3 regions of the Paraburkholderia sp. RL18-101-BIB-B genome follow, and region 1 is predicted to be linked to each of the others. Evidence: riboswitches for the same ligand, from Rfam matches in the RefSeq annotation. Region 1 holds a riboswitch; each other region holds the start of a gene.
What was found. A riboswitch is a leader RNA that binds a small molecule or an ion and turns the genes downstream of it on or off. The one in region 1 is predicted to bind cobalamin.

Region 1 (3,272 bases):
GCAGCGCCGCGAAACCTTTGACGCGGTAAATCGTGTTCGTTTCGACCAGACGCTGCAACGCAGCGATCACCGCTTCGCGCGACGACACATTCGCCTGCACGACCACCGAGTCGAATTCGTCATGATGGTGGTCGGCGTCGTCGGCGGAACCGTGGTGATCGTGGCGCAAGTGGATCGTGTCTTCCGAGGCCGCTTCGAGGCCCAGCAACGTGTGCAGATCGAGTTGCCCCATGTGCGCGCGCACGATCTTCACTTGCGGCGGAATCTCCTCGCGGAGCAACACTTCAACCGCGCTTTGCTGCGCGTCGTCGAGCAAATCCGTCTTGTTCAGAATCACCAGATCGGCCGCGGACAACTGATCTTCAAACAGTTCGTGCAACGGCGACTCGTGATCGAGATTCGGATCGGCCTTGCGTTGCGCATCCACGGCGACGGGGTTGTCGGCAAACTGACCGCTCGCGGCGGCCGGGCCGTCCACCACGGTGACCACGGCATCGACGGTGAAACTGTTCTTGATCTGCGGCCAGTTGAAGGCCTGCACCAGCGGCTTCGGCAACGCGAGACCCGACGTCTCGATCAGCACGTGATCGATCTGATCGCGGCGTTCCACGAGCTTTTCCATCACCGGAAAAAACTCTTCCTGCACGGTGCAGCACAAGCAGCCGTTCGCGAGTTCATACAGTTGGCCTTCGGTTTCGACACCGTTTTCATCGCAACCTATGCCGCAACCCTTGAGGATTTCCCCGTCGATGCCGAGTTCGCCGAACTCGTTGACGATCACCGCGATGCGCTTGCCGCCCGCATGCTGAAGAATATGCCGCAGCAGCGTGGTCTTGCCGCTGCCGAGAAAGCCCGTGACGATGGTGACGGGGATCTTGCGCATTTGAGTTTGCATCGTGAGGTCCATCCGTAGGAGTTGCACGCGCACGCCGCTGTGTCTGTATGGCCATCTGCCTACGCCGGGCAAAACGAGGCACAGGCCCGGCCAGCCACGACGATAACAAAACACGGGGACGAACGACGGCGTTGCCGCGACAACAGAAAAACAGAAAGCGGGAATGAGGTCATGAACGCAGCGCCGCATCCCCGCGGCGTTCGTCCTTCGTATTCTGGCCGGTATCCGGGCTGGCGAAAGCGCCGCTTCCCCTTCCCGGGCGAGTGATTTCTCGCCCAGTGGTGATATGCCGACGCGGCCTTGCGCGTGGACATCGAAGCCGGCTCCGCGGCGCTAATGAACTGAACTTAGCACCACATTTCGCTTACCGTTGCGGGGGCAGCACAGGTTGACCCGATCCATGGCAGGTGGGCACCCTGTTTCCCGTTTAACTGCATGCGCACGAGCGCGCATACGAGCACCAAAGTGCGTGCGAGTGTAGGCCCGCGGCCCGGTGCCGTCAAGGAACCGCAAGCCGCAAGCGCTTATCGGGCGGGGCGCCATGTGCTATCGTATGCGCGCGTTTGGTGCCCGCACATGCATTCGCGTGTGCAGTTAAACGGGAAACAGGCGGCGCTCCATGCGCTCAACCTGTGCTGTCCCCGCAACGGTAAGCGACCTGCGGCGCAATCTTGAGTTGTCTTGCGCCGCGCATGCGTTTTTTCGATGCCACTGTCCAGCACATTCCAGCGAATGCGGACGGGAAGGCAAAGCGCATGAGGCCGCCAGCCCGGATACCGGCCAGACGCGGAGGCGGCGAACCTCAGGGCAACATCGCGCCGCCGGCCGCCGGAATCCGCGAGGGACGGATGTGAAGGCGCTGAAGCACGACATAGTGTGTCCACGTATGCGGATTCCGGCTGGAATCGCTACGCGCCACACATTGCGCCGTGCCTGAATCCGTCGTACCGCATGACCCCAAAGTCCGCCGCCTGGCGACCGTCCGCGCTTTACCCCTTTCCGCTTGTCACGACATGGCGCTCGCCATGCACGCCGCGATGACCCGCGCCTGGCTGATCGGCGCCGGCCCCGGCGACGTCGAGCTCATGACCATCAAGGCGACCCGTGCATTGGCGCAGGCCGACGTGGTGCTGGTCGACGATCTGGTGAATCCCGAGGTGCTGCAGTTCGCGCGTGCCGACGCGCTCGTCGTCTACGTCGGCAAACGCGGCGGCCATCCATCCACGCCGCAGGACGGCATCGTCGCGCAGTTGCTCGAACATGTGCGGGCCGGGCGCAGCGTCGCGCGTTTGAAAGGCGGCGATCCGTTCGTATTCGGCCGTGGCGGCGAAGAACAGCAGGCACTGCACGCGGCGGGCATCGAGGTGGAAGTCATCAACGGCATTACTGCGGGAATCGCGGCGCCCGCGGCGATCGGCATTCCCGTCACGCATCGCGATCACGCGCAGGGCGTGGTGTTCGTCACCGGACACGGCGCGGGCAGCGGCGAGCCGGACTGGGCCGCGCTCGCGGCCACCCGCATGACGCTCGTGATCTACATGGGCATGCGGCGGCTCAACGATATCGTCGGCGCGTTGCTCACGGCCGGCATGAGCGCCGACACGCCGTGCGCGGCGATCGAATCGGCCACGCGTCCCGGGCAACGCCATGCGCTCGCCCGGCTCGGCGAATTCGCCGATATCGTCGCGCGCGCCGGGCTCGGCTCGCCGGCGATCGTGGTGATCGGCGGTGTGGCGTCGCTAGCCTTGGAGCGCGCGGCGGCGCAGGCCGACGCTGCAACGCCGCCCGCAGACGGAACGGATACGCAATGAAAACGCTGAGCGTCGGCATCGGTTGCCGTTTGCACAGCCCGGCTGCGCAGATCGAAGCCGCGGTGCGCGCCGCGCTCGGCGCGCATTCGTTCGACGAAATCCGCAGCGTGGCCTCGGTCGATACCAAAGCCGACGAAACGGGCCTGCTCGAATTTTGCGCACGTCATGCGCTGCCGCTGACATTCTTCAGCCTTGATCAGATCGCGTCGATGCCCGTGGCGCAGCCTTCGGCGGCAGTGCGCGAGCATCTCGGCGTGGACGGTGTTTGCGAGCCGTGTGCGCTGCTTGCCGCGACTGCCGGGCTCGGCGAACCCGGCGCGCTCAATGCGGATCGAGCCCGCCTCGTCGTGCGCAAAACCGTCCATGCCGGCGTCACCGTGGCGATTGCTTCGAGCGCCGCGCACGCCGATAGTGAACACCCAAACAACGACACTCAGTAACAGGACCTGCCATGAAGACCGATCCCGAATCGCATCAACGCATGACCGAGCGTCGCCGCGAAGGCCACGAGAAAAAACAGGCCAACGCCACCGTCGAAAAAGGCCTGCTGATCGTCAACACCGGCA
Region 2 (3,272 bases), on a different contig from region 1:
GTCCGCAGGCAGGCGGGCCGCGAGGCGCAGCGCGTCGGACTTGGTGTCGGCGAGGCCCTTCGCGCAGCCGCTCGATCCGGCGCAAGCGATCAGGCGCGTGATGGCTTGCGCGGGATCGCAGGCGAGACCGAGCGTGTTCAGACCGGACAGCACTGTCGGGACGGCGTGCGTGGCGATGTCGGGTAGCAGCACGCTTTGCCAGGGTGTTAGGCGAAGCGTGCCGTTGCCGTGCTGTTGCGAAAGTGTCGCGAGGCCGTTAAGGGTGTCGGCGTCGAGGCGTCCGAGCGACGGCTGGCCGCCGACGTGCCAGGTTTCGGGCACGCGTTGAGCGTGGGCGCCGAGGCGGAGGCTGGCGTCGGCCGGTGCAACGCGATGCCACTTGGCCAGCTTCGCGTTTTGCGTCAGTGGGAAGTCGAGATATCGCTGAGCGTGACTCAGTACAGCATTGACGGAATGCGCGGCTAGCAGATGGCGCATGCGCGTGGCGTCGGCGGAAGCGAGGTCGAGGAATGTGAGGAGCAGCGCGCGGACTAGTGCGGTGACTTGCGAAGGAAGTATCGCGGCTAATGCGCCTGTGCCGTCTGCGCGGGGCTTTTCCGGTGTGATGCGCTCGTTGTGTGCTAAAAAGCCAGCAGACTCGCTAACAGGCGGACAACCCGCCAACCCGAACACGAGCCGCACGCCATCCGCCTCTTGCGATACCGCCAGCCACACATCGTGCGGATGATCCACTCTCGCGAGCCGCTCGCCGCCGTCCAGCAGCAGCGCGAATTTCGGCGATAGCGCCGCGAAACGCGCTTCGCTTTGCAGCATCGTGAGCAACTCGGCGCATAGCGGGCGCGTGTCGAACAGGGCGAACGGATCGCGTCCGGCAGCGGGGCTGATCATTACGTTGCGCACGTCGTCGGCTGCGGCTGCGGCGAGTACGTCCGCAGCGCTCCCCGCGCCGGTCGCCGGCATCGGCCCGAGACCCGCATCGACCAAAGCCGCAATCAACGCCGCCTCGTCACCGCGCTTCACCCCACGCACCTGCACATTCGCCCGATTGGTCAGCTCGATCACCCCGGCCGCGTACCGTACGCTGGCCTGCGCGATCGCCCGAGCCTGCGCCGCGCTCAACTCGCCACCGGGCAACTTGATCCGGCAAATCCCGCCATCGCGCGCGGCGACGATGCGCAGCAGCCCCGGACACGCCGAGGGCCGCAGCGTGAGAGCCGCGTCGGACAAAACGGTGGAAGGCGAAGCTTGATTCAAGACGGACACCGGGTTTAGCGTCGCGCGACGGCCCGAGCATGCCGTGAGGCGGGCATTGCTGCGGCATCGGTACACCCCGCCCGATGTTGGCTGGCACGAACAGTCTCGCCGGCAGGTCTCCTGGCTGGCAGGTCGTGGTCCACCGCGGCCTTCCCGGTCGAACCAGTGGCGTGGAGCGCAGGCGGACTCGCTGCATACAGTTGCGGGGGCAGCCACAGCGGCACTGTGTTCCCTCTTCGGCCCCGAAGGGCACCGGCGGCTGTATTATGCCTTTTTTCGAACAGCACAACGAGGCTGGACGCTTTGATCGGCGTGGCACAGCGCATTATTTGAAGACACAGAATGAGGATGGATGCATGCCGGCGTGGCTGACGGTGGTGGGCATAGGCGACGACGGCTTCGCCGGTTTGGGAAGGCCCGCGCGGCGTGCTTTGCTGGAGGCATCAGTGGTGTACGGCGGCGAACGCCATCTGGCGATGCTGCCCGCGCGCTTCGCCGCGCGCCGTGCCGCGTGGCCGCGTCCGTTCGATCTCGCGCCGCTGCTCGCCGAGCGCGGTGGCGCCGTGTGCGTGCTGGCGAGCGGCGACCCGATGCTGTTCGGCGTCGGCGCGACGCTCGCGCGGCAATTGCCGGCGGGGGAGTTGCGGGTGCTGCCCGCGCCGTCGTCGCTGTCGCTCGCGGCCGCTCGCCTCGGCTGGCCGTTGCAGGACGTCGCGACGGTGTCGCTGGTGGGCCGGCCGTTGCCCACGCTGAACGCGCATCTGCACGACGGCGCGCGCCTGTTCGTGCTGAGCGCGGACGGCCGCACGCCCGCAGCGCTCGCGGAACTACTGAATGCACGCGGTTTCGGGGCGACCCGCATGAGCGTGCTGGAACACCTGGGCGGCGAGTTGGAACGGCGCATCGACGGCCGCGCGGATCAGTGGTCCGCGGGCGAGGTGGCCGCGCTGAACCTGATCGCGCTCGACTGCCGTGCCACCGAAGGCGCGCCGCGTCTGCCGCTGACCTGCGGTTTGCCCGACGACGCCTTTCGCCACGACGGCCAGTTGACCAAGCGGGACGTGCGCGCGATCACGCTCGCGCGCCTCGCGCCGACGCCGGGCGAATTGCTGTGGGACGTGGGCGCGGGCAGCGGCTCGATCGGCATCGAATGGATGCGCGCGCATGCCACCTGCCGCGCGATCGCTATTGAAGGACACGCGGAGCGGCAACGCTTTATCGAACACAATCGCGACGCGTTGGGCGTGCCGGGACTGCAACTCGTGGCGGGCCGCGCACCTGAAGCGCTGCAGGGGTTGCCGGTGCCGGACGCCGTGTTCATCGGCGGCGGCGCGACGGCGCCGGGCGTGCTGGAGGCTTGCTGGGCCAGTCTGCGCGAAGGCGGCCGGCTGGTCGCCAATGCGGTCACGTTGCAAGGCGAGGCGGCGTTGGCGGCATGGCGCGAGCGGCATGGCGGGACGTTGACGCGGATCGCGTTGGCGGATGCGCAACCGCTCGGCGGTTTCGACACGTGGCGGCAGGCGTTGCCGATTACGCTGTTGGAGGTGACGAAGCCGGTCGGGGGCGGGGACGTGAACGCCGCTGGAACCGCTAACGCGATTGACGCCGCGACTGCCGAGAGTTTCACGAACGCTACCAACGTTAAGACCGGCACGAACGCCAAGAACGACGCGAACGCCAAGAGTGCCACGAACGCCGTGAGCTCCACGAGTGTCACGAACGAAGCGAAAGCTACGAAAGGCACAATCACCACCAACACCGACTTACCGCAAAAACCCTGATGCGCGAAGAAACGCCCGAACACCCCGCGCCGCTGCGTAGCGGCTACACGACCGGCAGTTGCGCCACCGCGACGTCGCTGGCGGCGGCGCGCCTGTTGCTCGCGGGTGTCGTCAGCGAGGTCGCGGAGATCGTGTTGCCGAAGGGCCAGCATGTGCCGATGCCGCTGGTGTTCTGCCGCCTGATCGACAACGGCAGCGGCGGTGCCGAAGCCGGCACCGTCAAGGACGCCGGCGACG
Region 3 (3,272 bases), on a different contig from region 1:
CCGCTAGGCCGGCATCCTGAACCGGGGGTTCAGAATTGGTCGCAGTTAGCAACACTTCGGGTACATCAGACAGAGTGACGCGCACACCCGTGCTACAAATTTCCGCAACCGTGCACATGGCATTGGTTCAAGGAATATATGACCTTGGCGAACCAGGCAGGGAAGCTAAACCGATGAAGCTGAACTACCGATTGAACTCAAACGTTTGCTGAATCTTGCACGCCTTGTGCTCACGCACTCCGTTTGAATCCGCTGCCGATCTCAGGACCGGCAGCACGATAACACACGACCCTTACTGCATGCTGTACTGCTCAATCACAGTACCCAGCTGTTCGTTCATTTGATGCATTGTACGCCGGATTTCTTCAGCGGGAAATGCTTCTCCGTGCCTCACGCTCGATTGCAGTCTAAGCAGTTCCGATGCCAGCGACAGCGCAGCCATGACAGCAATGCGATCCGTGCCGCGCACGTTGCTGTTATTGCGGATCTTCGACATTTCGGCGTCGACGCGTGCGACCGCTTCGAGCAGCGCCGCTTCCGTTTCCGGCGAGCAGGCGAGGCGATAGGGCACGCCGAGAATCGATACTTCGATCTGCTTGGTGGTCATGCATTTTCTCCGTGGCGGGTCACGTCGCTCTCAGCTTCGACTTCGTGCTGAGCCGGCTCGAGCAGATCGAGCTGGTTGTCCGGCTCGCTGTTCGCGCGGGCACGCGGCAGCTTCTCGAGAATCGCATTCAGGCGTACCTGTGCGTCGTCGATCTTCGCCGATAGCGCGTCGCGTTCCGCCTGCAGCGCGTTACGTTCCTCGCGCAGCATCGCAAGTTCCGTGCGCGTGGCTTCGACTTCGGCGCGCGAGTGGGCGAGCTGCTCTTCGAGCGCGAGTCGCGCTTCATTGTGGCGTTGGCTGATCGCAATCAGCTTGCCGATATTCTGTGAAAGTGTTTCGAGTTCGGTGAGCATGTGCTGCGTCCTCTAAAGACATCGCATTTTAGCGCGGAATGTCGCAGGTTCCGACAATTGTCTCGTTTCGAGACGTAACAACATCGCTTTGTGCAGGCTTTTATCGACCATATGATGAAAAAGTACTCACGCGTCGGACAATAGCCTGCACTTAACAGAACAGATGGCCCACGGTCCCGGCATTGTTGACGGACCCCGAGGCCGCTCCTAAACTTGCCGCACTCTGGTGCCCGCGTGCGCTTTTCAACGGCGCGCGCAGTTAAACGGGAAGCAGGGCGCGCCGTTCACGTGAACGCGTCAACCTGCGCTGCCCCCGCAACGGTAAGCGACCGCATTCGTCATGCAAGTCGATTCTGATCGCGTGTTGGAAGTTCAACTCGCGAGTGTGCCACTGCGCGTCACGCGTGGGAAGGCGGAATCGATGTGTCGCCAGCCCGGATACCGGCCAGAGGGAGAGGCACGTCACGCGCGAAAATGTTAAATACGCGGGCGCCTCGTTACGCATCGGCCTGCGGGGAAGCGGGCCGCGCACGCTATCCACAGGACTTTCATCCCATGCTGTCCCCCTTCGCCCGCGCGGCGTTGCTCGCCTTCGCGGGCCTGCCGATCGTCGTGCCTGCGCAAGCTGCTCCTTCATCTTCTTCTTCGTCCTCGGCGGCGGATTCATCGGCCGCCGTGCCGTCTTCGGCGGTGCTGTCGCCCGTGGTGGTGACCGCGGAGCGCGGGCCGCAAGCACTCGCCGATGCGATCCCGCAGACGTCGCTGTTCGATCAGCAGGATATCGCCGACACCACCGCGACCGATTTGCCCGGCCTCCTGCAACTCGCGCCCGGCGCGCAAATCTCGCGTACAGGTGGCCCTGGTTCGACGACCAGCCTCTATTTGCGCGGCGCGTCGTCGACGCAATCGCTGCTGCTGATCGACGGCGTGCGGGTCGATTCGGTGAGCCTGGGTGCGCCGCAACTCGCGCAGATTCCGCTCGACCAGATCGATCACGTCGAGGTGGTGAACGGCAACGTGTCGGCGTTGTACGGCTCGGGCGCGATTGGCGGCGTGGTGCAGGTATTCACGAAAGAGGGCGGTGACCACCCGCCGCGTTTCAATTTTTCGCTGGGCTACGGCAGCTATCACACGCAGACGCAGCAGGCAGGCGTGAACGGCGCATTGGATAAAGACGGCAAGACGACCTTCAGCATTTCGCTCGCGCGGTCGAAGGACGACGGCTTCTCGTCGCTCAATCCACGTGAGGCGCCCAACGCCAATCCGAATGCGAACGGCTATCTGAACGAGAGCATCTCGGCTTCGCTGCGCCACAAGTTCAACGACAAATGGGATGCCGGCGCCAGCTACTTCCAGTCGAACGGCAACAACAGCTACGACAATGCGTACGGCGTGCCGACCGATCTGAACAACCTGTACAGCAAAGTGCGCCAGGTCTCGGTGTTCGCGAACGGCAGGCTGACCGACTGGTGGACGACGCACTTCATCGTCGCCGAAGGTGACGACCGCAGCGTGTCGAATACCAACGGCGTGTACAACGGCCGCTTCGATACCGACAATCGCCAGTACACATGGCAGAGCGATTTCGCGCTGGCCGCGCAGCAGAAGTTGCAGGTCGGCTATGAGCATCTCGATCAGAGCCTCGATTCGGATACGTTCGCGGCGCCCGACCGGCATGTGGATTCAGGTTTCGTCGGCTATACGGGGCGCTTCGGGCGCAATCAGATTCAGGCCAACGTGCGGCGCGACCAGTATTCCGATTTCGGCGGAGCGAACAGTTACTATCTCGGCTATGGCTTCGACATCACCGGCCATTGGAAGGTGACCGCAAGCTATTCGGATTCGTTTCGCGCGCCCAGCTTCGACGATCTGTACTATCCGTTCAGCGGCAATCCGTCGATCCAACCGGAGCGCAGCCATTCGATCGAAGCCGCGCTGCAGTACGCGTCCAATGCGCTCGGCGTGATGCGCCTGACCGCATTCCAGACGCGCTACGCGAATCTGATTAACTATGAGCAGGTGACGCCCGGTATCTATCTGGCACAGAACGTCGGCCATGCAAAGGTGCAGGGGCTCGAAGGATCGTGGAGCGGCCATGTCGGCAAGACGGACGTGCGCGCGTCGGTGACGCTGCAAAATCCCGTCGACCTCGACAACGATGCCGACCTCGTGCGGCGTGCGCGGCGCTTCGGTGCGCTGACGGTGAACCGCAGCATCGCCGCGTGGCGCGTCGGCGGCGAGTGGATCGTGAGCGGCCCGAGCAATGACAGCAGCGGCAAGCTGGGCGGCTATGGCGTGGTGAATCTGTCGGC

Region 2: it holds a riboswitch for cobalamin, as region 1 does, so the genes downstream of both, cobG (precorrin-3B synthase) here and cobA (uroporphyrinogen-III C-methyltransferase) in region 1, are expected to answer to the same signal.
Region 3: it holds a riboswitch for cobalamin, as region 1 does, so the genes downstream of both, P0D73_RS40500 (TonB-dependent receptor domain-containing protein) here and cobA (uroporphyrinogen-III C-methyltransferase) in region 1, are expected to answer to the same signal.

What each region holds. Positions count from the first base shown of each region.
Region 1 is NZ_JARESV010000070.1:7,081-10,352, forward strand. Features, by position in the region: gene cobW (cobalamin biosynthesis protein CobW) at 1-895, opposite strand, end outside; cobalamin riboswitch at 1,095-1,375, opposite strand; cobalamin riboswitch at 1,443-1,694, shown strand; gene cobA (uroporphyrinogen-III C-methyltransferase) at 1,933-2,706, shown strand; gene P0D73_RS42535 (cobalamin biosynthesis protein) at 2,703-3,146, shown strand; gene cobO (cob(I)yrinic acid a,c-diamide adenosyltransferase) at 3,158-3,272, shown strand, end outside.
Region 2 is NZ_JARESV010000015.1:28,448-31,719, forward strand. Features, by position in the region: gene cobG (precorrin-3B synthase) at 1-1,263, opposite strand, end outside; cobalamin riboswitch at 1,348-1,526, opposite strand; gene cbiE (precorrin-6y C5,15-methyltransferase (decarboxylating) subunit CbiE) at 1,611-3,035, shown strand; gene P0D73_RS21670 (cobalt-precorrin-5B (C(1))-methyltransferase) at 3,035-3,272, shown strand, end outside.
Region 3 is NZ_JARESV010000059.1:11,776-15,047, forward strand. Features, by position in the region: RNA gene ssrS (6S RNA) at 1-166, opposite strand, end outside; gene P0D73_RS40490 (cell division protein ZapA) at 293-607, opposite strand; gene P0D73_RS40495 (ATPase) at 604-960, opposite strand; cobalamin riboswitch at 1,168-1,424, shown strand; gene P0D73_RS40500 (TonB-dependent receptor domain-containing protein) at 1,516-3,272, shown strand, end outside.